One region of the Clostridium sp. LXY-7 genome, then DNA from elsewhere that is predicted to be linked to it. Evidence: riboswitches for the same ligand, from Rfam matches in the RefSeq annotation. Region 1 holds a riboswitch; each other region holds the start of a gene.
The links. Region 1 has a riboswitch for thiamine pyrophosphate ahead of thiD (bifunctional hydroxymethylpyrimidine kinase/phosphomethylpyrimidine kinase). Riboswitches for the same ligand answer to the same signal wherever they lie in the genome.
Positions count from the first base shown of each region.

Region 1 (12,137 bases):
ATTGTTTTATTAATTTAGTATATTTTATAACATAAAAAATGTGATGTCAATATTGGAATATTCGTAAAATTTATATTTGATAGAAGCTGGAGCCATATGTAATAGTGTATTATTTATAAGGCTCTGTGTTAATATAGAATTGATAATGAACTATATAGCACTGATTACAAACTATTTTCAAAGGATAATTTGATAAAAGTTCTTATTTAAATAAAAAGTGAAATTACAACAACTATTTGAAATAGATCTGATCTTAAATAAAGATATTACAAATGATGATGAAGTAATTTAATACATATATGGTTTAAATAATCAAAAGTTTGAAATATTTTATAAATATATAATAAAATTGAACGATATATATATTAAATCAAGTGGATATAAAGGTTAACTATAATAATTCGCTGATTAAATGAAGAAACTTTAAAGTTTATAAAGGGAGAGAATAATTTTGCATGAAAATAATTTTATAATAATTAAATCTGAGGATAATATATTAACTGAGGGAGTGGTAAAAGAATTTACTAGAAATAATTTATCAATTACATATAGAAATAAAACTAAACTTCAGAAAGGAGAGAAAGTTAGAATTAATATTTTTGATAAGCTAAATGGATTATTCGTTTATGATGGAGAAATTAGAGAGATATTAGGTAAGGAAATAATATTGAGTAATATAAATTACATAAAGAATTTTCAAAGAAGGTCAGAAGTAAGATTGGATGTTAATGCTAACTTTCAGATTAACGCATTAAAAAAAGAAAATGAAGAAATTATAACCTTAGAAAAACCAATTTTAGTTAATGTTAAAAATATAAGCGCTAGTGGTATATTAATTAGATGTGATTTAGATATCCCAGAAAGTGTTTCTGTGATTATTGATATGAATATCAAAAATAAGATTATAAAAGCCCTTGCAAGTATTGCAAGAAAATATAAAGGAAAAGATGGATATTATTATGGATGTGAATTTAATGATTTAAGTGAAAGCGAAAAAGAACATATAAGAACAACTGTAGTTGCTGGACAAGCAAAGTTATTACAAAAAAAGAATTTTATAAATTAAAGTTCGAATCATTCAGAGGTTATCCGCAATCTTTAAAAACATTATGTGAAATAAATAATAACTGTGGATGTTTTCAGAATAGTAAGATATAATAGTTGTGTAAAATAGAATAAATGCTAGGGGTGCCGAAAGGCTGAGAGATACTTTATTGTATAAACCCTTTTACCTGATCTGGATAATACCAGCGTAGGAAAGCTTAAGTTATATTATGTTATAAAATTTAAGGTAGACATTATATGTAATTATATATTTATGTATTATAACATTAATCTAGAAGAGTTTAAAAGCTATATTCCAAGCTGGGATATAGCTTTATTTTTTTACAAAAAAAGGAACAGCCCCAGGGGTCGTTCCATTATATGGAATGCCCCCTGGGGTAGTGACAAAATATGGAGGGATAACATGAGAAATTATAAAATGCCTACATTGACTATTGCAGGTTCAGATTCTTCAGGAGGAGCAGGAATTCAGGCTGATTTAAAGACCTTTAGTGCTATAGGAACCTATGGAATGAGTGTAATAACTGCAATTACAGCACAGAATACTCATGGTGTATTTTTAGTTGAAGATATAAGTGAGGAGATGATAAAAAAACAGATGGAGGTGGTATTTGAGGATATAACTCCTAAGGGAGTAAAAATAGGAATGGTATCAAGCCCAGATATAATATTAGCTATAGTGGAGGGTCTAAAGAAATATAGACCAAAGTACTTAATTGTAGATCCAGTGATGATATCTAAAAGTGGATATTCTCTTTTAAAATCAGAAGCTAAAGAGAATTTAATTAAATATCTTATTCCTCTAGCATATATAGTAACACCTAACACTATGGAGGCGGAAGAGATAACAGGAATGTCCATCAAAACTGTTGAGGATATGAAGAAAGTAGGAGAAAAAATCCTAGAACTTGGACCAAAGTATGTACTTATGAAGGGTGGACATCTAGATGGGGATGCAGTGGATATACTTTTAGGAAAAGATTTATTTAAGATTTTCAAAGAAAAAAGGTTAGATAGGAAAAATACCCATGGCACAGGATGTACCATATCCTCAGCTATAACCTCTTATCTAGCTTTAGGATACCCTATTGAAAAAGCTGTGGAATTAAGTAAAAGATACATAACAGAAGCTATAAGACAAAGCTTTGATATAGGCGGAGGAGTAGGACCAGTAAATCATTTTTATGAATTTAAATAAATTACGAAGTAATTTATTTAGTGAATTGCGCCCAAGGTACAGAGAATTGGCTTTGCCAGTGAATTGCAACCTATGGTTGCAGTGAAGTGCGCCTTTAGCGCAGATGGTTGACTGCGTCAGAGAGAAAGCTTTTGCCTAAGCAAAAACTTCTTTCCGAAGTTAGTGAGTAACTCTCTGCCAACAATGTGAGTAATTCGCTGTGAGCAAGGCGAACACTTCTCTGCGATCATAGGTCGCAATTCACTTAATAAAATGCTTCACACTTTATTAAAAGGAGGATATATTATGTATAAATTAATCAGCAAAGTGAAAGAGGCAAATCCATTAGTGCTTCATTATACAAATGAGGTTACTATAAATGACTGTGCTAATATGACCTTAGCAGTAGGAGCAAGTCCGCTAATGAGCTATTCTCATGAAGAGGTAGAAGAGATTGTAAGCATTGCAAGTGCTGTAGTTATAAACATTGGAACTATGAACTCCTCACATTTAGAGTTATTCCTTAAGGCTGGAAAAGCTGCTAATAAATATAATAAACCTGTTATTTTAGATCCAGTTGGTGTATTTGCTACTAAAACTAGAACTGAGTTTACCAATAGATTATTGAATGAAGTGAAGTTTGATGTGGTTAAAGGAAATGTAGCAGAAATTAAGCATATAGGAGGCTTTGATGTTAATGGACAAGGGGTAGATTCTTTTGATGATGGTGAGGACATTGATGAGATAATTAAAAAAATATCTAAGAAATTGGGCTGTATAATTGTTGCTACAGGAAAAGTAGATGCTATTACTGATGGTCAAGAGATAATAAAAATTAATAATGGCAATGCAAAACTTAAAGGAATAACCGGAACAGGATGTATGACAGCAAGTCTTATAGGCAGTTATTTAGGATGTACAGATAATAAATTAGAGGCAGCAACAATGGGTGTACTTACTATGTCTTTAAGTGGAGAGATAGCGGATTATAACAATTTACCTATAGCTAGTTTTAAGGAGTCACTATTCAATACCGTATACACTTTAGATGAAGAGAAATTAGAGAATTATGGGAAGGTGGTTAGACAATGAAGTTTACAGATTACTTGTTTGAAGAAGTAAAAGAAATATGGCTGGCATATTTAGAGCATCCCTTTATAAAAGAAATAGCAGCTGGAACTCTTCCAAAGGAGAAGTTTAAAGCCTATCTTATACAGGACTATTTATATCTTAAGGAATATGCAAAGTTATTTTGTATTGGAGTGGTAAAGTCGTCTACTATGGAGGATATGAAATTCTTCTACAATTCTACAAAAGGAACCATGGAAGATGAAACTGAGGTGCACATAAAATATTTAGAAGGCTTCGGAATCACTCCTAAAGAGGCTGAAGGATATGAAATGAACTTAACAAACATAAGCTATACAAGCTATATGAAGGGAATAGCATTAACTGGAGATTTAAGGGCATTAGTATCAACTATACTCCCTTGTACTTGGAGTTATTATTATATAGGACAACACCTGCTAGATACTACTGAAGGAGCTTTAGAAAATAACTTTTATAAGGAATGGATAAAGAGTTATGGAGAAGAAGGATTTAAGATATTTTGTGATCAGTGGATAGAATATACAAATAATTTGTGTAAAGATTTAGATGAAGAGGAAAAGAAAAAACTAAGAGATATATTTATAAATTCTAGTATTTATGAAATGAAATTTTGGGATATGGCTTATGAAGAGAATTCTATAAATGAATAGGTATAGAAGGGTATAAGAGTGAGTTTTATGTTAGGTATAACATCAATAGTAGCAATAGGAATACTTTTGATATACATAATAGATTTAAAAAAACAGAACTTTACTATCAAAACAGTGGTTACCATAGCTATGTTTTCAGCTATATCTTTAGTTTTAGGTATGATTCAAATTATAAAATACCCTCAAGGAGGAGGAATTAGCCTATTTTCTATGTTACCTACTATGATGCTATCACTACTATATGGAAGAAGAGTTGGTGTTACAGGGGGAGTAATATTTGGACTACTGAAAATGCTTTATGATCCCTTTGTAGTTCATCCAATTCAATTCATTCTAGATTATGTATTATCGAATATGGCTTTAGGATTAGCAGGTGTCTTTGGAAGGGAAAAGAAAGTAAATATTATATTAGGAGCATTATTAGCCACAGCATTAAGCGTTTTTGCTAGTGTAATTTCAGGAGTGATTTTCTTTGGAGCCTATGCACCAGAGGGAATGAACCTATGGCTATACTCAACTATATATAATTTTACAAGCGGTGGAGTTGAAGGAATAATGACTACCATTTTAATAGGATTTTTACCAATGAAAAGATTGTGTAATTTTGCATATAGTAATGGAGAGGTGAGTAATTATGATAGATAAATTAAAGCTTTACTTAGTAACAGATTCAGATATATTAAAAGATAGAGATTTTTATGAAGCTATAGAGGCGGCATTAAAGGGTGGAGTTACTATGGTACAGCTTAGAGAAAAAGAGTGCTTAGGAAAGGAATTCTTAGAAAAAGCCTTAAAGTTAAGAGAGATTACTAGAAGATATAATGCAGCCTTTATTATAAATGATAGAGTGGATATAGCTCTATTGTGTGAAGCAGATGGAGTTCATGTTGGACAAGATGATATTCCAGCAGCACAGGTTAGAAAACTAATTGGAGATAATATGTTACTTGGAGTTTCTGCAAGAAATTTAGAAGAAGCTCTAGAAGCAAAAAAGGCGGGAGCAGATTATCTTGGTGTGGGAGCTATGTTTACTACTAGTACAAAATTAGATGCAGAGTATGTAACCTTAGATACATTAAAAGAAATTCAAAGCAAGGCTCAGCTACCTACAGTATTAATTGGAGGACTAACTCTTGGAAATATAGATATCTTCAAGGAGTGCAACATAGATGGATATGCCATAGTATCGGCAATCTTAGGGTCTGAGAATATATATAAAGAAAGTAAGAAATGGATTGAAAAAATAGGAGTATTGAGGATGAATTAAAATATTATATCGGCAAATCCTACTTAATATAATGTAGAAATTTAATTACAGTTTATATATAAACTAAAATCACATTTAATGTGATATAATCATATTCTAAGGATAAATAGTATTAGGAGATTAGTTTTAATGAGTTGTTTAGGAAATATTATTTGGTTTATATTTGGAGGATTTTTTAATGCACTTGGATGGTGTTTGGTAGGTATACTTTGGTGTATAACTATAATAGGAACACCAATAGGATTACAGTGTTTTAAAATGGCAGGACTTCAGCTTGCTCCTTTTGGTAAAGAGATTGTTACAAGAGATGATGGGGGAATGAATATTGTACTCAATATCTTATGGTTAATTTTTGGAGGATTAGAGCTAGCTCTAGCAAATCTAATTAGTGCCGCAGTATTATGTGTAACAATTATAGGAATTCCTTTTGCTGTGCAGAATATAAAACTGGCAAAGTTAGCACTTATGCCCTTTGGAAAAGAAGTTCGATAAAAAAGAAGCACTTAGCTTCTTTTTTTATACCTACTTAGAATCTTTATTATTGTTATTATAATCTTCACATATTTTTTCAAAATTAGGTATCAGTAGGCAGCCAATGCTAAAGGCGTGAGCATTGAAGGTAGTCCTTCTTATTCTATCTTCAATTTCATCTATTCCTCTAGCTCTAATAAATATAATAAACACATCTTTTCTATCTGTAGTTCTTACATTAATAGAACCTCTGTCATTAAGATAATAGAGATTTGCTATTATCTCACATTTCATGTCACAAGAAATTTTATACTCTTGTCTTTGTATGCTTTCATAATCACATATAACAAATAAATGTTTATATAGTTCAAAGAGTATTTGAATACGAATTAACTCATTTTCAAAGGGAAGAATAAATGCCATCTATCGCTGATTTAACCACTGATCAAAGGAAAGTTTAGACCAATTACCAATTGGTGTTGGTGGATATCCAGGGTTTAAAGGGATTTCATTTATTAATGGAGCTACTGGAGAAATAGGTCGAGGTACTGGGAGGGGAGGGTCTATGTGAGTTAATCCACCTATGGCAGGTTCGGCTGTACTCCATGCAACTATGTCACCCTTTCTGTCTAAGAGATTAGTACCTCTAAGTAATCCTATCCAAATTTCAGTCTTAACTGACCAAATATAATTATTAAAGATATATGCGACCCATTTTAATGAAGCATCAAAAACATTTTCACGATCTACAAGCCATCCAACAAATTTAGCATTTTTATCAAATAGTGGTTCAACTAATAGTTCCATTTTCTTTATCTCCTTTGAATTAGGTTTGGGTTTTAATAGATTATTTTTCAGTTTTAGCAGAATGTTTCTCATTTTCATTAGACTGGTCTTCCTTTCTAATAGGTATTAATAATTGTCCAAAGGTATTTGAAAGAAGAAATTTTTCTACATCCACAATATTAGCTTCTACCTCTTCAATGCCTCGACCTAAAATATAGGCGGAAACAGTGTTATCTTTCTCAATATTAAAAAAGATCCATCTCAGATAAAATAAAAAATATAATGCTGCTATTATCTCTATTCTACAATCGTCAGGAACTATATAATCAATTTTTATGCATACTTCATAACCATAACAAAAAAAATCATTATATAACTGAAGTAATATAGCAAATCGAAGAGCTTTACGCCTTTCAATAATTACTAAATTCATGTGTAATCAACTCAATTTAGTGTTTGTATATACTATGATTTTCAAGGGAGAAATATGCTTTTTAGAAGAAGGTAATATTTATATGCGTATAGATTTCAAAACATAATAGCTGTAAAAGTTTTACTTTAAATTGTTAGTTGTAATGAATTATTTAAAAGGAAATTTTGTAAAAAAAGGATTATTTTAATTTGCATATAATTACTATCAATGAGAGTAATGAAAATTTCACTTATATTACTATTTGGAAGTAAGATAATGAAGAAATTTTTAGCAGTTATTAACGTAAAAAATAGATTTACTAATATAAGTCTTAAAAAGATATTAAATTTAATTGGAATGAGATTAAGAAGAGTTACACCTAGTAGAATAGTATTACCATTAATAAAATCTACAAAGGCAGGGATAAATTTAAATGTAAATCAATTAGCATCTCACTATTAGTAGGATGAAATGTATTAGATGCAGTAAAAATGAGTGTAAATCCTAAGGTTATTGAAACTAATAATGTATCAGCTGTAGCAAAGAATAGTATAGCTCAAACAGTATTAAATATATGAGAAAGATTTAGATAAGCTATTAGTAAAAGGGGGAAAAAAGCATAAGTTTTGTAGATACAAAGGAAATAATTTCAATGCAAAGGGAGGATGGATCTATATAGTTAAGTTCAAGGATATAGAAAAGGAGGCGTTGATTACTCAAGAAAATTATGAGGATATAAAGAGGGTATTTTTAATAAATTAATATTTAAGGCGGTGATCTTATGGATAATATATTTGAAAATATTATATCTCTTAAAGTTTATAACGGTATATTTTTAATAATAGGGGTGTTCATATTAATAACACTAGTGGTAAAGTTATTTAAAAATACCTTTATAATTCATACTACTAGCGATAGTGGATGGAAAAATTTTTTCTTATTCACATCGGGTATAATATCTGTATTTACTAGTGGGAATATGCTACTCATTATACTATATAACAGCATGGATATAGAAGCATTAAAAGTTATAGGATTTGGAAGCAATGTGGATGTGGATTATAGAAATATGCTTATTCAGCATTTAAGAGATAATTTCTCATCCATGATTAAGTTATTAATTATAGCGGTTTTAACCTATATTATATATGTGATAATAATGAAGAATATAGAAAAGGAATTAGAGGAAATGAGGAAAAAGGTAGTTCATAAGACACTGAAGAAGCAATAGAATCTATTTGTATAAAAAATTAAAGTTTTGTAGCATTGAATCAAATATACATAAAAGGAACGTATTTTAGATAGGATTTATTTGGGTAGTTAACAGAAAAAAGCAACCTTAATAATTTATACAATAGTTGCAATATATGGTAAAATAATAACGTGAAAATAAATAGACTTGCAGGGTTTGTTTATTATATGAAATTATAAATTGTAAGTGTTTAAAAAGAGAGGTAAAGATGATAAAAAAATTAGATTTAAGAAATAAGGATACATTAAATCAAATAGTACAGTTACAATTGATCTCCTATAGGGTTGAAGCAGACATCATTGGATATGATGAAATTCCGCCCTTAAAAGATACTATTGAGACATTAAGTAAATATGAGGAAACCTTCTATGGTTATTACATGGAAGAAACTTTAGCAGGGCTTATTGCTTATAAAATAGAAGGTGATACTTTAGATATTTGTAGAATGGCTATAAATCCACATTTTTTTAGAAGAGGTATTGCGCAAGAATTAATTAAATTTGTTGAAGAACTAAATAATGACGTAAGAAAAATTATGGTGAGTACTGGAAAGAAAAATAACCCGGCTGTAAGATTATATTTAAAGTTAGAATTCCAAAAGGTCAAGGATATTAGTATTTCTAAAGATCTATGTATAACAATGTTTGAAAAATATTTGAGAGGTGATTTTAAAGTGAATAGATGTGATTGGTGTAGAGATGATGAACAATATATAAAATATCATGATGAGGAGTGGGGAGTACCCGTATATGATGATAGAGTGCATTTTGAATTCTTAGTATTAGAATCAGCACAATCAGGTTTAAGTTGGATAACTATACTTAGAAAAAGAGAAAATTATAGGCTCATTTATGACAATTTTGATCCTGAAAAAATAGCTCAATATGATGAAGAAAAAGTTGAAGAGATGATTTTAAATTCAGGGATTGTAAGGAATAGAAAGAAAATTGAAGCATCTATAAATAATGCTAAGGTATTTCTTCAAATACAAAAGGAGTTTGGAAGCTATGATAAATACATATGGAGCTTTGTAGATAATAAGCCTGTAGTCAATGGCTATAGTAATATTTCCGAGGTTCCTGCTACCACAGAGCTGTCAGATAAAATAGCTAAGGATTTCAAAAAAAGAGGATTTAAATTTCTAGGCTCCACAACCATATATGCTTATCTTCAAGCAGTAGGAATTGTAGATGATCATTTAGATTACTGCTTTAAAAAGAATATATCAAATTAGAGATGATAGAAATAGAATTAAGAGAGAAGTTCGATAAAAGTGGGAATAGAAACACGTAAATATAGCTATGAAAGTTAGTATTTTAATGGAGGATCTTACTTTGAAGGAAATCATTGAATATATCGAGAGAAATAATACAAACAAAAGATTAATAAATTAATAGAGATATATGATAAAGAAAGAGATGAATACAATTTAGAAGAACTAATAGTAAATAAAGACACAGTTGTTTTATTGGAGGGTGTATTTTTACAGAAGAAGGAGATTGCACCTTTTTTAGATTATATTATATTTTTAGATGTACCAAGAGAAGAAAGATTAAAAAGAGTAGTAGAGAGAGACACATATATAGGGGTAAAAGAAGAGATAGAAAACAAATATAGAACACGATATTTTCCAGCAGAGGATAAATATATAAGGGAATATAATCCAAAAGATAGAGCACATTTGGTATATGTAAATTATTAGAGGGAATGATGAGGAGATATTTATGAGTACGATAAATAATAAAGAGATAATACTAAATCAATATAAAGATGATAATAATTTAAATTCAAGAATGGCGCTTCACAGCTTTAATGAAAATAAAGTAGATTGGCACCAGTGGAGTTTTAATAAGATGGATTTTAAGGAAGGGGACAACATTCTTGAATTAGGTTGTGGTAATGGGATGCTTTGGAAGAAGAATAGTGAAAAAATAAATAATAACTGCACAATAACTCTTACAGATATATCAGAGGGTATGCTTAAAAGTGCTAAGGATATGCTTAAGGAGGTTAGGCATGACTTTAATTTTAAAGTTATTGATATTCAGAATATAGATTATCCAGATAATAGTTTTGATGTGATAATAGCAAGACACATGTTATATCATGTTCCAGATTTAGATAAAGCACTTTTAGAGATAAAGAGGGTGCTAAAGCCAAAAGGTACTTTTTATGCCACAACCAATGGGATTGATGCTATGAAGGAGCTAGGGGAATTAGTGAGAAATTTTGATGAAATCATAGATTACTCACCTGAAAAACATGTGAAGAGATTCGGGTTAGAGAATGGAAAACCTCTATTAGAGAAATATTTTAATTTTATAACTATAGATGAACTAAAAGGAAATATTTCAGTACCAAATATAGAACCTATTATAAGCTATGTGCTTTCAACTCCATACAATGCTAAGGAAGTGCTAGTTGGAGATAAACTAAATGAATTCAGAAAATATCTAGAAAAAGAGCTCAATAAAAAAGGTAAGATAAACATAACTACAAGTGCAGGTATATTTAGTGTGAAGAAATAAAATCATTATTTACTTAGAAATGGAGGAGATTTCATGGAATATAAGATAGGCAAAGATGTGCCAACTTTAGAGGAAGCTAGATTATTATTAGAGGAAGGTAGCAAACTTAATCCTGGCCCTTGGATTGAGCATTGTATAAATGTAGGGAGAGCAGCAGAGCTTATTGCTGAGCAGTGTGAAGGGCTAGATCCGGAGATTGCCTTAGTGCTGGGAATGTTACATGATATTGGAGTTAGATATGGTGTTACTTATATGAAGCATACCCTTTTAGGATATAACTTTGCTATGGAGAAGGGACATCCATTATTAGCAAGGATTTGTTTGACTCATTCTTTTAACATAAATGATATAAGATGTTCCTTTGGAAGATGGGATAAATGTAGTGAGGAAGAATATAGTTTTGTTAAAGATTATATATCAAATATAGAATATGATGATTATGATAGATTAATACAGCTATGTGATGCACTAGCCTTACCAGAAGGATATTGTTTAATGGAAAAAAGAATGGTGGATGTAGCACTTAGACATGGAATACATGAATTTATAATACCAAAATGGAAGGCCGTTTTTGAAACTAAGGAGTATTTTGAAAAGAAGATGGGAAAATCAATATATAGTGTATTGCCAGGAGTTATAGAGAATACCTTTGAAATGTAATATCATCGATTTAATATAGTAACTAAATTAGCGTGTGCTTGGGTAGAAAAGCATTTAGGACATTAAGTTTAAATACTTTGAGGAGGCTTATTATATGTTCAAGCTTAAGACATTAAGATTAGGAATAGTTCCTTTAGATTCAAAGAATTTAAACATGTGTATAAAGGATTATAAAGAATTTGAACATGCTATAGGGGCAGTAGATACAAAAATTGTTCTTAGTGAAAGAGAAAAGAAGGTTTACAACATAAGACTTAATGACGTCAAGAATAATCCTGATAAGTACATGTGGTATACTGTTTGGATGATAATTTTAAGAGAAAATAATCATATAATCGGCAATATTATGTTAAAGGGTGAACCGAATGAAAATGGTGAAGTAATAATAGGATATGCTATTAAAAGGATATATAGATGTAATGGATATATGACAGAAGCACTTGAATCTATGATTCAATGGTGTTTTCAAAATAATAGGGTAAAAAGTGTAGTTGCTGATACTTTAAAGGAGAATACATCATCACAGAAGGTGTTAGAGAAGATAGGTATGAAGAGATATAAAGAAGATATAGAATGCTATTGGTATAAAATTAGTAAAGGTATATGAATATAAAATTTTATTTAAATTTAGAAAGGGATAAATTTTAGTGAGGGATTAGAGATAAAATTATTTTCTCATTAAAGATAAGGGATAGTATGAATATAAAATGAAATTCATTATATATTTGCGTTAAAGATATGAAGAGAGCAGTAAATTTT
Region 1 is NZ_JBLLJL010000001.1:477,976-490,112, forward strand. It holds gene ACI48Q_RS02280 (PilZ domain-containing protein) at 452-1,066, shown strand; TPP riboswitch at 1,175-1,276, shown strand; gene thiD (bifunctional hydroxymethylpyrimidine kinase/phosphomethylpyrimidine kinase) at 1,469-2,263, shown strand; gene thiM (hydroxyethylthiazole kinase) at 2,549-3,334, shown strand; gene tenA (thiaminase II) at 3,331-4,002, shown strand; gene thiT (energy-coupled thiamine transporter ThiT) at 4,030-4,647, shown strand; gene thiE (thiamine phosphate synthase) at 4,637-5,269, shown strand; gene ACI48Q_RS02310 (YccF domain-containing protein) at 5,399-5,761, shown strand; gene ACI48Q_RS02315 (hypothetical protein) at 5,792-6,163, opposite strand; gene ACI48Q_RS02320 (4-fold beta flower protein) at 6,164-6,547, opposite strand; gene ACI48Q_RS02325 (hypothetical protein) at 6,588-6,959, opposite strand; partial or broken gene ACI48Q_RS02330 (flotillin-like FloA family protein) at 7,215-7,492, shown strand; gene ACI48Q_RS02335 (hypothetical protein) at 7,720-8,169, shown strand; gene ACI48Q_RS02340 (GNAT family N-acetyltransferase) at 8,399-9,424, shown strand; gene ACI48Q_RS02345 (hypothetical protein) at 9,659-9,892, shown strand; gene ACI48Q_RS02350 (class I SAM-dependent methyltransferase) at 9,915-10,718, shown strand; gene ACI48Q_RS02355 (HD domain-containing protein) at 10,752-11,378, shown strand; gene ACI48Q_RS02360 (GNAT family N-acetyltransferase) at 11,473-11,985, shown strand; gene ACI48Q_RS02365 (VOC family protein) at 12,117-12,137, shown strand, end outside.

Region 2 (12,137 bases), on a different contig from region 1:
CTTTCTAGTGATATTTTGAGTCTGCACAAACTATCTAAGTAAATAATCATGATAGGTCTTGATATGAAGATTATCCTCTAAATTACGCTCAACAATTTTCCTGTATCTTGCATTCCGTGGAGTAGTTTTTCTGGATTCAATTTGAACTTATTCGGAGACAATCAATTTCTCTCGCCAATCATAACCTTTGGTAAATACTTTGAGGAGGGAGATACTGTACAACTACCAGTTTCCGTACAAATCCATCATGCAGCCGCAGATGGTTACCATGTTTCTCAATTTCTTGCTGAGCTACAAAAATTCGCATTAACAGCAGAAGAATGGTTGTTATAAACCATTTTTATTACATTATATATTTTTAATCGTATTTCATATAAAAAAGGAAGCATATCATAATTGTTTCTGCTTCCTTTTTTATTTCCTCTATTCCGCTGGTGTTTTCATGGTCTATATATGCAGTTCTAACAACATTAATTTTATAAAAAGCTTATTTGTATTATGTAGTTTCACTATTGAAACTTATATATTTAAACCATTTTTATATAAATCATAAAAATGATGTGTTGGCCCATTACCTTTACCTATGTTTAATGAATGCTCAATTGCTGTTGTAATATATTTTTTAGCCTGCTTTACAGCAATAGACATGGTCATACCTAGTGCAAGATTGGAAGTAATAGCAGAAGAGAAAGTGCAACCTGTCCCATGAGTATTTTTTGTATTTATACGCTGGGTTTCAAAATAATAAAACTCTTTACCATCATATAGAATATCCAGTGCATCCCCAATAGCATGACCACCTTTGACAAGAACGTTTTTGCACCCCATATCATAAATAAGCTTTGCCGCTGTTTTCATATCTTCTGCACTGCTTATCTTAATATTTGATATCTTCTCAGCCTCTGGAATATTAGGCGTAAGTAAATCAGCATAGGGTAGTACAACCTTGATCAGCGTGTCTATGGAATTAGGATTCATAAGAGGGCAACCATTTTTCGCATACATGACAGGATCAATTACAACATTGTATGGTTTATATTGCTCCAGCTTTCTTGCTACTGCTTCCATGCAAGGTTGTGTAGACAGCATACCAATTTTCACAGCGTCAACCTCCATATCTTCAAATATGGCATCAATCTGCTTCTCAATCATATCTGGGGTAACATCCTGTATATCAATAACACGGCTTGTATTTTCTGCTACCACTGAAACAATTACACTCATTCCAAACACCCCATGGGCAGAAAATGTCTTTAAATCAGCTTGTATTCCAGCACCTCCACTGCAATCTGATCCAGCAATACTAAGTACCTTTTTCATTGAAATTCCTCCTTTTTTCCTTTATGTATATATAATAAATTAGGGTACTTCTCTATACGGAGAAGCACCCTAATCATATACAAATTTCGTATGTGATTTGCTTCCCTACGTCAGTATTAACCAACAGGTTCAAAGGGTCAGGTTTTACCTTCTCAACTACTTATAGTCCCCCCGCAAATGTTAATTATATTCATTTTTATACTTAAGGCATCTTCAAAAAATAAATAAGTCAAAATCCTCGTCTATTTTGAGTTATACTGCGTTAACAGAACCCTTAGATAGTGCTACTATCTGCGAAACCTGTTTCCTTGTCTAACTCAAAATATACTTCCCATCTTTTACTTATTATTTATTTTCAGATACCTAATGACCCTATGTTAAATAATAATAGGGTACTTCTCTACACAGAGAAGCACCCTAATCATATACAAATTTCGTATGTGATTTGCTTCCCTACGTCGGTATTAACCAACAGGTTCAAAGGGTCAGGTTTTACCTTCTCAACTACTATGTAGTCCCCCCGCAAATATTAAGAATATTATTAATATTGATTATATTCCATAGTAGCAATATGGTCAAGTTACAAAAGAAGTTTTAGATATAAAATGAATCCTTATAAACCCTTGACTAATTCAGAAAATTCTATAGTATTCCTGTTATATATATCTTTTTATTAGAATTTTTCTTCAACATGTTTAGTTGTAAAAAATGCTGCAATGATTGAAATTGGTAATACACTCAAGGCCGTGACTACTGGAATTATTGGTAGCATAAGCGACACATATAGTAACCAGCAAATCGGCACATATAATAGTAATATTCCTATACCAATGATTGTTGTTCCTATGAATCTAGCTATATCTAGCTTTCCTAAAAGTGATACAAATAATAATCCTAGTGTTGTTAATGAAAACAGATAGCTCATAGAATTAAAAAAGATTGTAGTCCCTATAATGAGTATTAATTGAAGTGGTAATAAATCTGCAATAGCCTCAACAATAGATTGTTTTCTCATTCGAAGAATAAATATAAATAGACTAACTAGGGCAAATATCATAGTTTGAACAATAAAAAGAACTTCTGTATTGCTTGTCTCAGTCAGATTAAATATATTTGCCGCTAATCTTATAATGCCCCAACTTAATGCAGCCATGATAAATATTGTTCCAATCAACCTAGTCATTCCAATGAAGATTTGATGTGGCTGTATATTTCCATTCTTAATTTGTAAAACAAACCAAATTAAAGTAGCAAAAATAGCACATACTGCAAGGAAAAAAGCTACATCACCATTCATTAAAATTAAATGACCTGGTAAAAACGGAAAATAAATTCCTTCTTTTTCTGAATTATTTCCTTGAAATTGCTCTTTTGCACTATAATCAACAATTTTTAAATAATTATATGCTGTTTTATCATTAAAGTTTTCATAATTATCCGACATTGCACCATAATTTTCAACACCTTCTGTCACTGTAAAATTAAGGCCTGAATATCCTGCATCTAAAAATCTAGTCAAATCGGTAACATTTGGCATTTTGTGATATAAATCTGCTGTAAAAGAAAAAGCTATGGGATGAGAAACTGCTGATTTAAAATAATGCATAAGATCATAATTATAATTAGAAGTTTCAAACATCAGTAATCCACCACGATTACCGCGTCCATCCACATTAATAACAAGATCTACCAACGTTTTTAATTCTGGATGAGATTCTACAAATGCTTTCGAACCAAAGGTTCCTAATTCCTCACCATCACAGAGTAAAAAATATAAATCATTTTTTAAGTCATTATTTTTTGATTGCTTTCGCATAGCTTCAAGCAAAGCAGAAACAGAAATCGTGTTATCGCCTGCTCCCAAAGTACCTTTTTCTGTATCGTAGTGAGCCATGATTAATACTCCTCGATCTGTATCCGGCGCATCTAATTTAACCAAAATATTTTTTAGTATAAGTTCATCTTTTTCATTAATATGAACTTCATTTCGAATATATTCTTCTATTTCATTTTCTTCTCCTAACTCGCTTTTCAGTTTCTCAATAGAGTAAACTTCAGTTTCAATGATAGGCTCTAATCCCATTTCTCTGATTTGTGATAGAATATATGAGCGTACTGACTCAATCTCTTCTGAGCCAGCTGGATGTGGTGTTACCGTCATAGCCTTCAGATTATCAAGCATCTGCCTATAAGCTGTGTAATCTGCATCCGATTCTGAAGGTACTGATGTTGGTTTTACTTGCAAAACTCCTACTAAAATACCTGTTATTAAAACCAAAATCATAAAAAAAATAGATGTTATTTTGAATATTCTTTGATTTTCATATGCAAAAAAATTTTTAATCGAATTCCAAATTTTGTTCATTTTTCCTCCTACTATATTATGCATTTTTTCTAGAGTGCATTTATATAATTCACTCTTATACAAGTAAATTTACCAATTTAAGCTTTAATTCTTCTAGCATAAGTCACTCAACCAATTACTGCAGGTTTAGTATTATTGTCACCGCTAACTTCACTATAAACATCTGCAAAGTGGTGACAATAGGATTGTCCAATTCATGATAAATAGGAATATTGTAAAACTCTATCAAAATTGTATCGACAGTGGAAATCAGCATGTTTTGTACCTTATGGCATTTGGGGCAATAATCTCTGGACATAACATATCTCTTAACAAAGCTGCACTCTGTCAGTATTGTAACTTACAGAGTGTTGCTCTGTCAATGAGCTAACAATAGAAATGATAAAACACAAAAATGAGAAACACTTTATATTACTAACCTGTTGACTGTCTATCTCGTTGTTGATGCTCTTGCCTCCGTTTTCCCGCTCAGACAGTACGTCACTTTCGAGAGACACAGTGTTTACATTCCGGACTTCTATGACAGCGTTTCTCTTGAGCCCTGTGATAAAACTAATTATCTTCGTATCTCTCCATAATTTTCATCAAGTATTTTTTGAAATTTTGTCTCACACTTAGAGGTTCAATGATCTCACATTTTCTGCCAAATTTAAGAAGTACATTATACCCATCTTCATTGTCTACAATGGGGTATTTCGCAATATAATTATTTTCATTACGAGCAATGATATAGTCTTCCCCAAATCGCTCAATTACTTTATCTTTTAAAGATTTATCTATTCTAATAATTACTGTTACTATATCTTTTGTCATCCAATTCGAATCATCCATTGGTAATGGTACAAAATCCCTTGGAGTAAAAGTTTCTTCTGATAGCTGAACATCACTCATTCTGGCCAGCTTGAATATTCTATAATCATTTCGTTCAATACTAAAGGCTTGTAAATACCAGCTGCTTTCCTTAAAAACTACTTTGTAAGATTCCACTTTACGAGAAGTTCCATCACCACTTTTATCCGTGTAATTGAATAACAAATATCGCTTATCATTCATTGCTGTTTCTATAACTTTAAGCAATATTCGTAATGAGCGATTTCCCTGATTAGATTCTAAATCTATTGAGAAGTTTTGGTTACTAATATTTTGTTTTAATAAATCGTTTTTCTCTGTCATACTCTGCAATTTGGTCAAAGTACTAGCGATTTCTTTATTATCTAGCAACTGATTATAGCTTTGTAAGCTGGTTATTAAGCTTTGAACATCTTTTGGAGTAAATAGCTTTTTATCAACTTTATAAGATTTCATTAAACTTACCCCACCTGTAGAACCTCTAGTTACCATAATAGGCATTCCTGCAATATTTAAAGCATCGATATCTCTGAATATTGTTCTCCTACTTACTTCCAGTTTTTCAGCTAGTTCACTAGTGGGTACTACTTCTCTTTCTAAAAGAAGCATGATAATTGCGATCAGACGTTGGATTTTCATAAAAAAGATTCACCTCAAGTTTAATTATGACATACTTATGTCATAATGGTCATGATAAAGTATAACTATACTTAAAATAAAAATTATATGGAGGGATTTGAAATGAGTAATTTCAAAATTGAAGAAAAAGAGGCTTTTCGTTTCGTAGGTTTTAAAACAAAATTAGAAGGCTCAGAAAAAATTCATTCAGAACAATTTTCTAATCAAAAAACTGAATTTTTCAAAGGTATAATTCAAAGTGGAAAGATGTCTTTACTTAAGCCAATTTCTGAGTGTAATTACGGTTACGGAGCAGTAACAACTGATAGGTGCAACACTTTCTATTATGCAGGTGTTAAAACAACACAACCAGTGATTAATGAAACCGAAGAAGTTTTATTCTCAGAGGGAAAATATCTGGTTCTTGTTGGGAAAGGTGGACTATCTCGCTTAGCATTTGATAAACTTGAAGATCAGGCATTTAAAGAAATTCTTACTGAAGAATACGATTATGAATATAGTGGAAACCCCATTGCTGAAATCCTATTAAACGGTAATCCAGCAGACTCAGAAGTGGAAGTATGGATACCAGTTAATCAAAAATAATTATAGCGATTACAAATCTGAACATAGTATATCAAAAACAAAAGGACTAAACCACGAGGGTTCAAGTCCTTTTGCTTCATTCTTCGATGGTGGTGGAGCTGAAGTGCGGTCTTTAAAACCCACTAATAGTTAAACATATTAGATATTAGTACTCAAATCCAACTCTTCTAAAGTTTATAACTTTAGCTGATCTATGACCTCACGCTGGATGTTCAACCGCTTACTCTGAAATGTTTCTGAAGAATTTATGTTAAAATAAGGTAATATAGTAATTTTACAAAAATATTGATATATATTTGTAATTTTTATATAATTGGTGTATCTTAAGTATGGAGGTATCAATAAAATGATTATTACAAATTTTTAATAAATATACTTAAATGAATATATGGTAATAAGTTTAGTGCCTAAGCCTATAGGCTTTATTGTGTTTTTCTTTATGCTAGTAAGTAGAAGAAGTCGTTTTATAGAGTTAAGTTCACATTTTTTCACAAGAATAGTTGATTAATCATGGTAAAATCAACCACACTTTTGCATGAAAATAAATATAGATTTTTAACTGTAAGAAGGCTAAGGCTTCTTACAGTTTTTTTATAACACAATGAGCTTATTTGTCTGGGAGAATTAAATTAATGTATAAAATAAAGGAGTATTATAATGAGAGTATATAATATTACTTATAAGGATTGGGAGATAGGATTAACTAATAAAGGGGGAGTTACAAATGTTTAAGAATTTTTTGAAAAAGGCTTCTTGTTTAGTGGAAAGACTAATTCAACTGGAGGAAGTTCTAAATGATGAATATTTTAAAAATAATAACCTTGAAATACTAAAACAGCAGAATGATGAATTATTTTATGAAATTACAAAGGAGGGATATGAAAAGAGTTATTTAAATCCTGATTATTCCTGTGGGATACTAGAGGACAAGCTTCGACAGATTGCCTTAAGTATATATTCTGATATCTTTGATTCCATTAAATACGCTTTTTCTCATGAAAAGAATAATCTATTTAGGCTAAGGGTTTTAATTGAGAAAATGATGTCTCAGGATGTTACAGAAAATGCTTTAATAGATATCTACAGAGAATATAAAATAGAAACCTTAGGACTTCAGGTTTCAGAGTTTATGAGGGAAAGATATAATATTAACAACCACTATATAAATGATATTATTGAGAATTCTGACTTGAAGGAATTAAATTATCTTTATAAGTATGGGAAAAGAATTAGTAAATATGAAATTCAAGTGGCTAAATTTTTTCAATCCTATGATAAAGAAAAAATAAGAGCTACTGCAAATTTAATTGTAAATGCTTATTTTCAGGGCTTTAAGGTTGAAAGCAAAGAAATTGGTGACAGAAAAGAAATTAGAATTAGGTTTAATGTGGGTCAAGAACTATTAGTTAGAGACATTATGATGATTTTAAAGGAAAGAGGTTATTATGGCTTTGCACCTCTACCTTTGGTAGTTGAGGAGAATGAGCAAGTGAGTTATGATCATAGATTTAATAATGCTTTAGTACTTGATGAAGAATTTAAGAACCTATTCCTTGAAAAAATTAAACAGGAGTATAAAGAAAAGGAAACGATACTGCTTAGGCATTCAGGGATTATTTGGTTTGAGACCTTTGGAGAAGAGGCATTTTCACCTATTGACAAGAAGCATGTATTAAAATTTACAAAGGTACAAAGTGAATATATGGGGAAAATAAGAAAAACATATGCAGGATCTAAAGAAACCTATATACCAGATATTAATTCAAGTGATACTCAGATAGCATTTCCTTCGCCTCGGATAGGACAAAATTTTGAGGAAATATTTGAAGAAATTATGAAAATAAACACCTTAGATGTTGATAAGTATGAAACAATCCAGCAAATAATGATTCATGCCCTAGATAAAGCAGATTTTGTTCGTGTAAAAGGAAAGGGGACCAATAAAACAGATATTAGAGTAAAAATGCACGAATTACAAAATCCTGAGAGAGAGACTCTTTATGCAAATGCTGGAGCAAATGTTAATATTCCTGTTGGAGAAATTTATACTTCTCCTGTATTAAAAGGAACAAATGGAGTTCTACACCTTGAAGAAACATTTTTAGATGGATTGAGTTATAAAAATTTAATATTGGTATTTGAAGATGGATATATTTCAGAGTATTCATGTGAAAATTTCGAGGAAGAAGCTAAAAATTTAGAATACATCGAGGAGAATCTTTTCTTCACACATAGTACTTTACCTATGGGAGAATTTGCAATAGGAACCAACACCCTTGCATATGTGGTTGCTAAAAAATATGGAATAATGGATAAATTACCCATACTAATATCGGAGAAAATGGGACCTCATTTTGCCATAGGAGATACTTGCTTTAGTGATGTAGAGGATTGTGATATAAAAAGTCATATAAATGGCAAATATATTGTTGCAAAGGATAATGAAAAAAGTAGTCTTAGACATGAAGATGAGGATAAAGCATACACCGAGTGTCATACTGATATACCTGTTTTATATGATGATCTAGAATTTGTAACAGGCTTTACAAAAGCAGGTAAAAGCATTGAAATTATAAAAAACGGACGATTTGTTCTTCCGGGAACTGAAGAATTAAACAAACCATTTTTAAAATAAGTTAATGAAAATAAGAACCTTCTGAGCGTAATTTAGACTCGGAAGGTCATTGTTTTTGGAATCTACAGCCAGGAACCCTGCAATTAAATATTAATGTTTTCTCACAAAAATGTTTACGTCATTTATGTTACAATTCACCCTTTATCACTCTAATATAACTAAATTAATCCATAAGAAAACCCTCGACTAATTATTAATTAGTCGAGGGTTTCAATGGTGGAGGCGAAGGGATTTGAACCCTCGACTTTCAGCCTGTCATCATGGCACTTTCCCGCTGAGCTATTACCCTCCAAGAATAGTAATAATGTCGTCATGACCCAGTACTTCCTTGGCGAGAGTTGTCTTTCTTAAAAAGACTCATGGTTTTTTGAGTTTAAATCAGATAATCTTTCAGAGAAATATGCTTAATTTTCATATCATTTTACATCTCCTCTAATTTTAGACACGTTTTTATTCATAAGCTTTCTACCAACATTCTGATAAAACCATTTCTTTAATGGCGACAATTCCTGACTATGCTTCCTGAAGAATCCATCCGGAGAGTTAAATATTCCATAATCCTGACTGATTCCCTCCTTTTGTATATAGGTATCATTTTTATTCCAATGGATTTGTGGTTTTTTAAAATCATTGGTTGCTACACCGTATCCACAGAAACTTCCATTACATTCAGAAAACTTTTCTTGGAGTTTGTTTAAATAAGGAACATCAAGTATGAACCCCTCTATATTTAACCAGTTTCCTTCAAAAAAAATCTCCACCCAACTATGGACAATATTTTGGGGAGCAACACTATACATTAAACCTGTCATAGCGCCTTTCTGGAGAGTTTTGTCGATAGTAAACCCGTGAATCCGACATGGGATACCAACAGCTCTAAGCAGAGCCATAAATAAAGTACCTTTAGTATTACACTGTAAAATGTACCCAATGGAGTAGACATTAAAAAAAGTCCCAATCTGGATTATCACAGATTTTTTGCGTATAGTAAGCTATTTGTGACTTTAAACTTTGTCTTTGCTCCTCATGCTCTGTACTGACACGATAATAGGCAGCAATCTTTAATCTTTTATCAGATTGATTTTGCCTTGCCGGAATAGTAGTAGTTTGTTTACTCATTTCAAAACCTCCTTAACACAAAAATGCAGCACCCACTTGGGTACTGCAAACTTTAAATACTATTCTAGATATGAAAAAAGCTACATCTTGATTGGTTGATTACCAATAAAAATATAGCTTATAACTTGCGAGTAATGTCAATTTCGGATATCATACTATTTTTAGATAGGGATTTGAACTCTCGTAAATAGAACGCAGTTTCGCATTTCGTTCGTAATGTGTAATTATAATTGATATTCCATTTGAATATCAAAAGGCTCATTTTCAGCTATTAAAGTGTTAATTTCAATAACATCATCACAAGCAAGTTTAACAGATTTTTACCGATTCCTTTTTTCTAAACAGTTCAGAAACATGAAAATACGAAGTTCAATATTGATCGAAACTACCCAAAAATGATTTCCCGAGATAAATGCAACCAATCACATTACCTTGATAAAATACACCATAAACAATGCAATCTTGGTCGATTGCTTTTAATATGCCCCTCTGCTACACTCTTACACTTTTATAAATCCCAATCATTAATAAATTCACAAGGAATTCTTCTAAAAATTCTTCTTTTGCAGTCTTTTTTGCATTTCTTTATGCATATATCTCTGCATTCCTCGTTGCATTCGCATTTGTATATCTCTTCACATTCACATTCACATTCCTCTTGATTCAGCAACTGATGTGCAATTGTAAATCCGATAAGGTAAGCAGGTGCAGAGGTGTTGCCATCCGCAGTAAACGGAATAATTGAATTATCAGCTACTATTAAATTTTCTACCCCAAATACTTCCCCCTGAAAATTCGTTACACCATCTGCTTCGGAATTTGACATTCTGAGCGTGCTTTCTTCGTGGAAGGTTAAGCTAAGATTTTGCCTAATAAAGGCCTCGAGTCTTATAGAATCATTAATGATGTCCATTGTTGGTGACAGCAATTGATAATTAGGGTCTATATTATTAAGCGCGTTTGCTATATTTTTAATATAAATTGTAAAGGTATCCATTAATAGCCGTAAATCAGCAGGGTCGTCCAAAAATTCCTCATCACCAAGTTCAATTTTTAATGGATCACTGGATTGTATTTCTACAGTTCCTCGACTCTTAGGTTGAATTGGCGATACTCCTACGATCAGGGTATTGTTGGAAAAGAATGGCTCAATTTGTACTGCGCGTAGTGTTGGATCTGACCCAGTTGCCGGATCTGGTAGGAAAGCCCCTGCAATCAAATGAGCATTCGGATCATTTGGAGGCACCGGAGTGTCATTCGGATTAGTTGAAAATACAACCGGAATTATTGAATGGTTTGCCATATGCCTTCCAACATTATTATTATCTTTTACAACATCAATACCTACACATGCAAGCTCATTGGCAGGTCCTATTCCAGAACGCATCAAAAGACTTGGACTCTTGATGCCTGCTGATACGATTATTTTTTTATCTGCAAAAGCTTCACAAGGTTTTCCATTTTCTAAGAATCTTACACTGCAGGCAGTTTTATCGCAAAAGATAATCCTAAGGGCTGTGGCTTTAGTCAAGACCCTTAACTTCCGTCCGTTTACTCCAAAGCCTTCGTCGTCTACTACATCAGGCGTAAGGAACGCTGTTGATGAACTTTCACGCGTTCCATCAGGATGTTGGGTATATTGATTACGTGTAAATGGACCGATAGGCGTGTCGGGATTATTATAATCTAATATTCGCTCAAACCCTGTTGCTTCTTCAATTGCCAATGCAATTTTTTGTGCCATAACAGTTGGGTTAACTGGAGCCTGCCGTACATCAACGCGCCCTTTAAAACCTCTTGCTCCAGGATTATCTGTCATACCGTTATATTTTTCTAACGCTTTAAATCTTTCAATAACTGCCTGAGGTGACCAAAACGGTCCCAAGAGCTCTTCCCATTTACTAATTACAGCATCTGTGGGACGCACCCAAAGTTGACGGTTAACAGAAGATGCCCCTCCAAGGAGCCGTCCTGTTGTCCAGGGAAAGGTTCTATTGTTAAGTTCTTCCTGAGGCACTCCCTGGCCCTGCCAAAAGTATCTAGCAAAAAATAAATTTTGCAATACCGGAGCAAATGTTGAGTTGGAAATAGGCTCATCCGTATCGTCGTCTTCACCTGCTTCAAGCAGTAATACAGAGTTTTTTTTATTATCGGAAAGTATCTTGGCAGCGGTTGCACCAGCAGTTCCGCCGCCTACTATTATATAATTAAATTTGTATTTTCTCACAAAAACATCTCCTTAAATATCGGAAATATCTCCCCTAATATTATATGATTGATTTGTAATTTAAGTTCTAATTCATGACGTAATAGCAACACATTACAGCACATAAAAAACAGATATAAATATAGGGGAGTGATACCCATAAAGGTCCTTTAATCCTTTGCTAGGTATAGATGGATTTTTAAATTTATTACAAACAATATTGAAACATTATCTTTTGGGTTAGACTTCGAGTTTTAACTTTTATTGCAGTTATGAAAATATAAAAGCCTTGAAAATCAAATATTTTCAAGGCTTTTTGCCTAAGGACTACAAAACAGCTATTTTCGGCAAATCGGCGTAGGGATTTGAACTCTCGAAACGAGTTGCCTTTTTCTTATTATACTGAAAAATGAGAACAT
Region 2 is NZ_JBLLJL010000010.1:10,654-22,790, forward strand. It holds partial or broken gene ACI48Q_RS20330 (CatA-like O-acetyltransferase) at 91-333, shown strand; gene thiD (bifunctional hydroxymethylpyrimidine kinase/phosphomethylpyrimidine kinase) at 520-1,320, opposite strand; TPP riboswitch at 1,405-1,503, opposite strand; TPP riboswitch at 1,753-1,852, opposite strand; gene ACI48Q_RS20340 (M28 family peptidase) at 1,994-3,685, opposite strand; gene ACI48Q_RS20345 (helix-turn-helix transcriptional regulator) at 4,238-5,173, opposite strand; gene ACI48Q_RS20350 (GyrI-like domain-containing protein) at 5,276-5,758, shown strand; gene ACI48Q_RS20355 (aminopeptidase) at 6,483-8,393, shown strand; partial or broken gene ACI48Q_RS20360 (transglutaminase domain-containing protein) at 8,810-9,310, opposite strand; gene ACI48Q_RS20365 (hypothetical protein) at 9,336-9,512, opposite strand; gene ACI48Q_RS20370 (GMC family oxidoreductase) at 10,021-11,739, opposite strand.
Region 2: another riboswitch for thiamine pyrophosphate. It lies ahead of thiD (bifunctional hydroxymethylpyrimidine kinase/phosphomethylpyrimidine kinase); the one in region 1 lies ahead of thiD (bifunctional hydroxymethylpyrimidine kinase/phosphomethylpyrimidine kinase).

Region 3 (9,251 bases), on a different contig from region 1:
AAATGCAAAGCACTTTATTTTAGGTAAAGGTGCCGTAGGCATAGGTAAATACTCACTGCGTTCGTGGTAATGCGTCACTTTGTGACGGGTAAGGAGCAACCTACAGTTGCCCTTACCTAACCACGAGCAAAGCGAGTATTTCCCCGAAACCGAAGGTTTCTTCTTACCTGTGCCTAAGGCACACCTTACCTACAAGCCTCGCTTGAATACTAGTGAGCATAGCAAACGCTTCACTGCAACGTAAGTTGCACTTATCTACAACTTTCTAATGCTTCTATTATTTTATTTTCCCTTAAACTATTAGGAACATCAATTATTCTTTGATTGCTAGATCCTCTAAATTTTATATCTTCATTCTTAAATTTTTCTATAAATTTTCCATCTACTAATACATCTATATTATTAATTAATTCTTTCCACTGGCTATTGGTTTCTAATCCTCTTAATATTTCTTCAAAGGTATATCCAGTATAACACCACACATTAAATCTATCACTTCTAACCTGTTTAGCTATTTCACTAAATCCCTCACCTTGTTCAAAAGGATCTCCCCCTGAAAATGTAACACCCTTTAAAAGAGGATTTGTCTTTATATCTTTTATTATATCATCAACTTTAAATTCTACTCCACTATTAAAATCATGAGTATCTTTATTAAAGCAATTCTTACAGTTATGCTTACATCCCTGTGCAAATATAACTCGTCTCATTCCTGGTCCATTTGTTAAACTCTCATGTATTATTCCTGATAATCTTACTGTTTTATTTTTCACTTTTCTCACCTCTTAATAAAATACACTACATGCCGTTATCTATAATGTATCATTTTTCTGCTTAATATAATATAACATATCTTTCTATATATTTTTTAGATAAATATAACTGTAGATTTAAGTGAAGCCTACGGTTTCACTTCACTAAAAAATGACCTTGTAGTATTTTGAAAATATTCTGCATTTATTTATCCTATTATTGTTATTACCAAGAATTTATCTTATAATTAAGATAACTATTTTCTACATATTATGATTTAATTACCGAAAGGAGGGCATTAATGGAAAAGAGATATTTAGCGCCCGTATTTACTTTAGCTATGGCTACAGCTTTAGTTGCAAATCTTGATGATGTAGCCCTTGCGAGTTCTAATGAGAAATCTAGTTCCTCTTCCTATTCGTCTACTGGTGTGGTTACTGCAACTGTTCTTAACGTTAGAGCTAACCCTAACACCTCTAGTAATATAATAGGTAAACTTTCTTATAATACAAAAGTTAATATTTTAGAAATTAATAACGGTTGGTACAAAATTAATTATAATAATTCACTAGGCTGGATTTCATCTGATTATGTTAAATTAGATAATTCGAATTCCACAGCCCAAAATAATAAATTTGGTACAGTTATTGCAAATTCTTTAAATGTTAGAGATGGTAATAGTACATCGCATAATATTATAGGTTCCCTTCAAAAAGGAAAAGAGGTTGAGATATTAGAAACTTCTAAGGGCTGGCATAAAATTAAATTCAATAACTCTACTGCCTATGTAAGTGCTGATTATATATCAACACCTGAGAATAGGCCTAATAGAGGCGATGAGGATACATCTACCCCAGCGCCATCACCTAATGGAACTATTGGAATAGTTAATTCTTATGGCCTTAATTTTAGAAAAGGTCCTAACACTAGTTATGAGATAATATCAGTAATCCCATATAATGGTCAAGTCCAGATAGTTGGTGAAAATAATGGCTGGTATCAAGTAAAATACAATAACACTTTAGGTTTTGCAAGCAAAGAGCACATTACTATTAGTAGCGGAGTTATTACTCCTCCTGATAATGGAAATAACACAGACGAATCTGTTGATCCTAATGTAACAGGGAAAATTGCCATTGTTAATGTAGATACTTTAAATATCAGATCTGGTCCTGGTGACAATTATGAAGTTATAGGTAAATCCAGATATGGGAATAAACTTCCGATAATTTCATACTCTAACGGTTGGTATAAAGTTAATCTTGATACTTCATCAGGTTATATAAATGGGGATTGCGTTACCATAGTGAATGAAAATATCTCTACACCTCCTATTGTTAAAGAAACTCCTTTAATAGAAAGCACATACACTGAAGCTGATGTTATTGCGGAATCTGAAAAATATTTAGGAGTTCCTTATGTATGGGGAGGTTTTACCCCCCTTGGATTTGACTGCTCTGGGCTAGTACAATATGTGTACAAGCAATTAGGTATAACTCTTGAAAGGTCAACCTATTATCAAGTTCATCAAGGAAAAACTGTCAGTAGAAGTGAACTAATGCCTGGTGACTTAATATTCTTTACCGGCACGCCAAATGACCCTAATGACATATCTCATGTGGGTATTTATAAAGGAAATGATTTATTTATTCATTCACCAAACCCTGGAGATTATGTAAGAGTTTCAAACTTAAATTCTGCATATTATGATAGTAGATACTATGTATCTAAAAGAATAATTACACCTTCAAAATAAGGTGAAGAAAGATATGATTAAAAGAAGCCTGTATCCAATGTGGACAGGCTTCTTTTGATTATATATGAATGCTTATATATTATAAACTTTTTCATGATTTTCTTTATGTGTTATTCTATCTTCTCTCTCAGCATACTTACCTGGTCCAAATCTTTCATCAAGACTCAGATATCCTGTAACTCTTGATATTCCTTGAATATCTGTACTATTACATTTAGGGCATTTAAACTTATCTCTTTGTATATAAGTTCCACAGCTTCTGCAATATTTTATATGATAATTGATACCTATATAACTTATATTAGTATTATTATATGCATATTTTATTATATCCATAATGGTCTCTGGTGTTGGGTAATCATCTATTTCTATGTAGCTTATGTGACCAGCATTACATAGTTTATGATATGGAGCTTCTATATTTATCTTATCAACTATAGATATTGGAAATGAAACAGGTATATGATAACTATTTGTATAATAATCTTTATCTGTTACTCCTTTTATTTCTCCAAAAACCTTTTTATCTTGCAGTATAAATTTACCACTCAAACCCTCTGCTGGTGTGGCATAACAGCTCCAGTTCAAACTTGTTTCAACCATCATTCTATCTGTAAAACTTCTTATATATTCAACTATTTCTATCCCTAATTTCTTTGCTTCTTCCGTTTCACCATGATGATTTCCTATAAGGGCTGTTATGGTTTCAGCAAGTCCTATAAATCCTATTACATAAGTTCCTTGCTTTAGTATAGGTTCTATAGAATCATCTGGCAACAACCCTTCTGAACCTTTCATTAATCCTTGACCAGCCACAAATGGTAAGTCTTTAACCCTTAGTTTCTTTAACAGTCCATATCTATGCATTAAAGATTCACTAGCCAACTCTAACCTACTGTCTAATAAATTATAAAATTTATCTATATCACCATTAGCAAGTATCCCCACTCTTGGAAGGTTAATTGTAGTTGGAGCTATGTTTCCTCTTCCCTTTGTTCCAGGTTCTCCATTTACATTGCCCATTAAATATGTTCTGCATCCCATAGTTGCTGGAACTATGCCTTGATCATAATAAACTTTATTAAAGTCTGCATCAATATTCATAAAAGTTGGGTTCATTCTCTTGCTTGCTACTCTACATGCAAGTTCAAATAAATAATAATAAGGTTCCCCTTCATTCTTATTTACACCATCTTTTACCCTAAATATTATATTAGGGAAAATTGGTTGCTCACCATTACCTAATCCTTTTTCATATTGCTCTAAGAATATTTCACACACCATTGCGGCATCCTTAGATGTTGGTAATCCTATATTTACAGAACTAAATGGCACCTGTGATCCTGCTCTACTATGCATAGTATTTAAATTAAATACTACTCCTTGCATAGCTTGTGCTACTCTGCTTCTTAATTTTTTCTCTACTAGCTGTTCTATCTTCTCATTATCTATTCCTAACTCAACTAATTCATCTCTAATTTCTTGTCTAGTAGGATCTACAAATATGCCCATGTCGTTATCGAAATCTGGATGGGATTGGCCACCAAACATATCATTTTGGGTAGATTGAAGAAGTATACATGAAAGCTCTGCTGCTGATTCTATTCTTTTAGGAGGTTTTATCGTTCCATACCCAGTATTAAAGCCTCTTTCCAAAACTTCTCTAGTAGGTATATGAAGACAGTTTGTAGTTAAATTATAACTATCTAAATCATGATAATATAAATCTCCATTTTCATGAGCTCTAGCTAGGTGCTTAGGCATATTATATAAGTTATGCCACTTGTTTGACTCAGATGCTATTCTTAATAATTTAGAGCTGAAATTATTACCTACATTTGCATTATCTCTATCCGTCTCAACTCCAATTTGATTTATAGCCTTCATCAAGTCAGATTTTATTTCTCTTAATCTAGTTCTCTCTTTTCTATAGTTAGCATAGGCTATTCCTATAGGTTTATGTCCATTTTCTAAAAGTGTTCCCTGTACTATATTCTGTATTTCCTCTACTGTAAGCTCATTAACTTCAAGATTTTCTATTCTCTTTATAATTTTTTGTGTTAGCTCGATTTTCTCGCTCTCTTTTAAATTATAATTTATTTCATCAGCTGAACCTTTTATAGCTTTCGTTATCTTAACAGAATTGAATTCGACCTTTCTTCCATCACGTTTAACGACAAAAATCATTAATTCTACCCCCTTTATTTCCTTACAAACAATTTAAATTATATCCCACAAAATCTTTCTAATCAATTTGTGAGTAACTATGAAATTTCATCCTTTTTTGAATAAACACTATCGACTTCTAAGCCTATAGTGTTTTACAACAAAATTTTAAGTTGACAATTAATAATTAAATTTCTATATAGTTTAATTAGAGAAATGCATAAAATAATTTTCTCTGATAATACTATAGTTATTATTTAACATAATAATTAAGGTCAAATATTTTTAGAAGGGAGTTCCGTATTTTAGTCATGTTTTAATGACAATACCGTGGTTACACGGGATTTTAAGCCCTTGGAGTGTTATCGACCTAACAGGAGTAGCATAGCAAAACTGAACACTATGAAAAGGGAAAAAATTATATATTTTATAATTTTTATAACGGAGATTTATATGAAAACAGGAACAGTTAAATGGTTTAATTCAGAAAAAGGCTTTGGCTTCTTAGCCGTTGAGGGTGAGGAGGATGTATTTGTACATTTTTCTGCTATTGGTGGAGAGGGATATAAAGCATTAGAAGAAGGTCAAAAAGTTCAATTTGATGTAGTTACTGGAGACAGAGGTCCCCAAGCTGCAAATGTAGTAAAAATTTAATAGAGAAAGGCAACCAGAAGGTTGCAGGTAAGCACTCACTTTGTTCGTTAGAGAAGGGCAGCAAGCTGCAGGGAAGCATTCGCTTCGCTCACTAGTTAAGGAAGCTTTTGCATTGCAAAAGCAATTATATCAAGTGCTTGTTCAAGCCACTTCTCTGACGCTGTCAATTCTCTACGCCTTTGGCGTACTTCTCTGCAACCTACGGTTGCTATTATCTAAATAAATTGCTTTGCAATTTATTTAAGGAGTATAATAATGATTGGTAGACTAATTGATAAAAATAACCTAGAAGCTTTTGTAGAATTTATTGATGGTAGTACCTATTGCATTACACTAGATAAGATCCCCACTAACTCTAAAGTTGGAGATGTGGTAAATATAAATTCTTCTATTCCTACTAATGTACAAAATAGAAAAACTATAGATTTTTTCTAGTATATTGATGTTTAACTTTTTTTATGCTATGCTCTTATTGAGCAAATTAATAATAAAAATTGTGCTGGGGGTGCCTGTGGCTGAGAAATGAGTTTTCATTAACCCTTAAACCTGAACTAGGTAATGCTAGCGTAGGGAAGCGTTTAATAAACTTAACTACATTTGTTAATTAACGTATTCCTATTGGAATACGTTTTTTTAATTCTATCTATTTAAAATTATTAATGAAATCTCTAATAATTTTATTTGAAAATCTACTACCCCTTTAAGCACTAAAAGGAGGATTTTATGAGTATTTTAGAAAATCTAGAGAAAATTTCAACCAGTTGGACTACCATCTTAACCTTAATAGGTATTTTTCTTCTATTTTTAGCCTTTATTAAAATAAAGAAGGTTAAATTTAGCTCAAGACTTGTAACTCATATATCATTAGCTGTTGCCATGAGTGTAGTACTACAGTTTTTAAAGCTATTTCAATTGCCCTTTGGAGGGAGTGCTACCCTTGGTAGTATGCTACCTATAATTCTTATATCACTTTTATATGGACCTTATATAGGTATATTTACTGGTTTTGTATATGGAATATTAAATTTCATCATAGGACCAGCATACATACTTCATCCTATCCAAGTGTTATTTGATTATACTTTACCCTTTATGGCTATAGGGCTAGCAGGATTATTTAAGGATAATAAATTCTTAGCTACTTCTGTTGCTTTTGGTGGTAAATTCATATGTCACTTCATAGCCGGAGTAGTGTTTTGGGGAAGCTATGCAGCAGATTATAATTTAACTCCTGTAGTTTATTCCTTCCTATATAATGGTTCCTATGTTTTAGTTGATGCCCTAATATGTATAGCTATAATCTCTGTAATAGATGTGAAAACTATTATTAGGAGAATTTCAGTACAAGCTTAAATTATTTTTAAATATTTTATCCCATTTTAAAAAGCTCTGTTTTAATATATCGTTGGTCTTTGAACTACATATTAAAACAGAGCCTTTATTAAAATCCTTCTGGTTTTTCCTTAGTTATACTTATATTCCAGATACCTTGCTCATATTTATTAAAGCAATAGTATTGCACTGGCTTTTCATTTCCTTTAGTTTCGAAGGTTATTATAGACTTATATCTAGTACTTGTATATCCTTGAGTTTTTACATTAAGTACTATATCATAATCTTCTTTTTTAGAGTTATCCTCTATTAATTTCACATTAGGTATATTTTTTAAGCTATCCTTAAAATTTTCTATATCTAGGGATAATTGAAATTTTGCTACATCTATATCTGATCCTATATTAATCCCTATTTTTTTTGATTTCACATCTCCTTGATTATAGGTTTGAATAGCATTTATTATAGTATTATAGTAAACTTCATCAAAATCTATAGGTTTTCTAATATTAGAAAAGTTTTTTATTATATCGTTATCAAGTCTTTTAGATACAATAAAATTTTGGGTATCACTATAAAAATTAGCTACTTCATTTTTATCCCATCCCGCAATATAATTAAAAGTTCTTACATCCGTAGGTGATACATGAATTTCAAATATATAATCCGGCTTTATAGTTGTCTTTTGTTCTACTACTTTTGCCTTAGATAATATTTTATATATCTCCTTTACTGCATCTTTATCTGTAACCGTAAATTTATAACTCTTGTCTCTAGTACTTTGTATACTTATTTTCATTGATCTTCCTTCCGCCATATAGGAAAATTCTTCATTATTAAAGATACTACATGCCGTGAAAATAAATATACTAAATGCAACCAACATAATCCCTATAAGTTTTCTCACTTTTTTCACTTTCGTCCTCCACTACTGTTTTTCTTAAATTATAATATTTGTTTATGAGTAAATCAAACTTTACTATTCTTTAAAAGAAAAAGTTTTTACAATGTTTTCAAATACTACTTTAGTATTTTCCTTTAGATTTTTATCTTTTACAGAAAAACTTATCTTTACCACACAATTTTTATACGGTATATGATATTCATAATTTCTATTTATATTTTTGGCTTGAATACTTAAATCATACTGTATTAATTTGCTATTGATGTTATTTATATTAACATCTTCTACAATATACTCCTTTACGCCTAACCCTTTTAACTCCTTAAAGGTTTCTTCTAATGCCATGTTAATATCATCATTCATTACCTTTACCGATCCATTAATACCTGCATCATTAGAAATAAATTCACTAATATAAACACTTTTTCCTATTCCATTATTTCTAATATTAATTAACCAGTCGCTTGGTAGATTGTATTTTATATTTCCATTTGATATAGTATACTCTTTAAATTCTATCATATTATTTTGAGTTAATGTAGCAACTTTTAGCTTTTCTTCAAAATATCCTCCAAATACCATTATAGTTATCATAAGTATTGACAATACACCTGCTAAAAGTAGTTTTCTTTTATTTTCCTCTAAGGCTCCCATGTTCCTATACCTCCTTCTTATAGTACTATAATATGAAAACCTTTGAATTTGTAGAACATGAAATATATGCTTAAAAATATATTAAAATCTCCTAAAACAATTATAACCACAATTAAATCAAATATAAAAAACAGGCTATTATATAAACACTTTTAACTCTTTATTTGAAAAGTGTTTATGTAATAGCCTAAATTAAAATTAAAGTTTCTTTGTTACTAGTTCCTTTTCATTGGCACCACTACAGTGTTAGCTTTAATATCATAATACATTAACCAATGGCCTTCATCCTCATTTTTTTCACTAGGCATAAAAGTAACAAAGCCTGTTTTTCCACCATATGGTTGATCTTCTATACTCTTAGTTCCTGGTATTGCATAAATTATATGCTTAAGTCTCCCTGTATTATCCCATTTATATCCAATCATAAAATGCTTATGTCTTGAAATATATGGATAATAACAAACCATAGGATAATATACTACCGCATATTTATTATAATCATACATACAATACATGTCTTCTATCTTATTTATATGAGCTTTGTACCATAAACAGTTACTCATATTTTTATTTGCTCCGATTTTTTCTAGACCTTTTATTATACCTTTAAAAAATTCTCCCATGTTTCCTAATGGATATTCTAAATCATCAACTAATTCCTTAGCCATATCCTTATATTTTTTCTCATCTTCTTTTTTATCTTCTTTATATTTGTCTTTACAACCATATTTATCTTCCTTAATCTTCTCTATTTGTTTTTCATAATCATCAAAATATCCATGATCTTTCTTGTTCCCACATGAACATTTTTCTTTGTCCATCTCTTTATGATGCCCTTTCTCTTCCATGATTTTCTCTACTTTTTTCCCTATAATTTCCTCCACTACTTCTTTTATAGTTTTTTCCATTTCTTCATGATTCATATGATCCTTACATTTTTTCGCTTCCTTCATTTCCATCTTGTGGTCATCATCATGTTTCATATGATCTTTACATTTTTTATCTTTTTTCACTTCCATCTCGTAGTCATCA
Region 3 is NZ_JBLLJL010000004.1:277-9,527, reverse strand. It holds gene nrdG (anaerobic ribonucleoside-triphosphate reductase activating protein) at 252-773, opposite strand; gene ACI48Q_RS13310 (SH3 domain-containing protein) at 1,055-2,509, shown strand; gene nrdD (anaerobic ribonucleoside-triphosphate reductase) at 2,582-4,696, opposite strand; gene ACI48Q_RS13300 (cold-shock protein) at 5,129-5,329, shown strand; gene ACI48Q_RS13295 (hypothetical protein) at 5,585-5,764, shown strand; TPP riboswitch at 5,821-5,919, shown strand; gene thiT (energy-coupled thiamine transporter ThiT) at 6,053-6,682, shown strand; gene ACI48Q_RS13285 (YhfM domain-containing protein) at 6,771-7,577, opposite strand; gene ACI48Q_RS13280 (hypothetical protein) at 7,641-8,219, opposite strand; partial or broken gene ACI48Q_RS13275 (hypothetical protein) at 8,435-9,251, opposite strand, start outside.
Region 3: another riboswitch for thiamine pyrophosphate. It lies ahead of thiT (energy-coupled thiamine transporter ThiT); the one in region 1 lies ahead of thiD (bifunctional hydroxymethylpyrimidine kinase/phosphomethylpyrimidine kinase).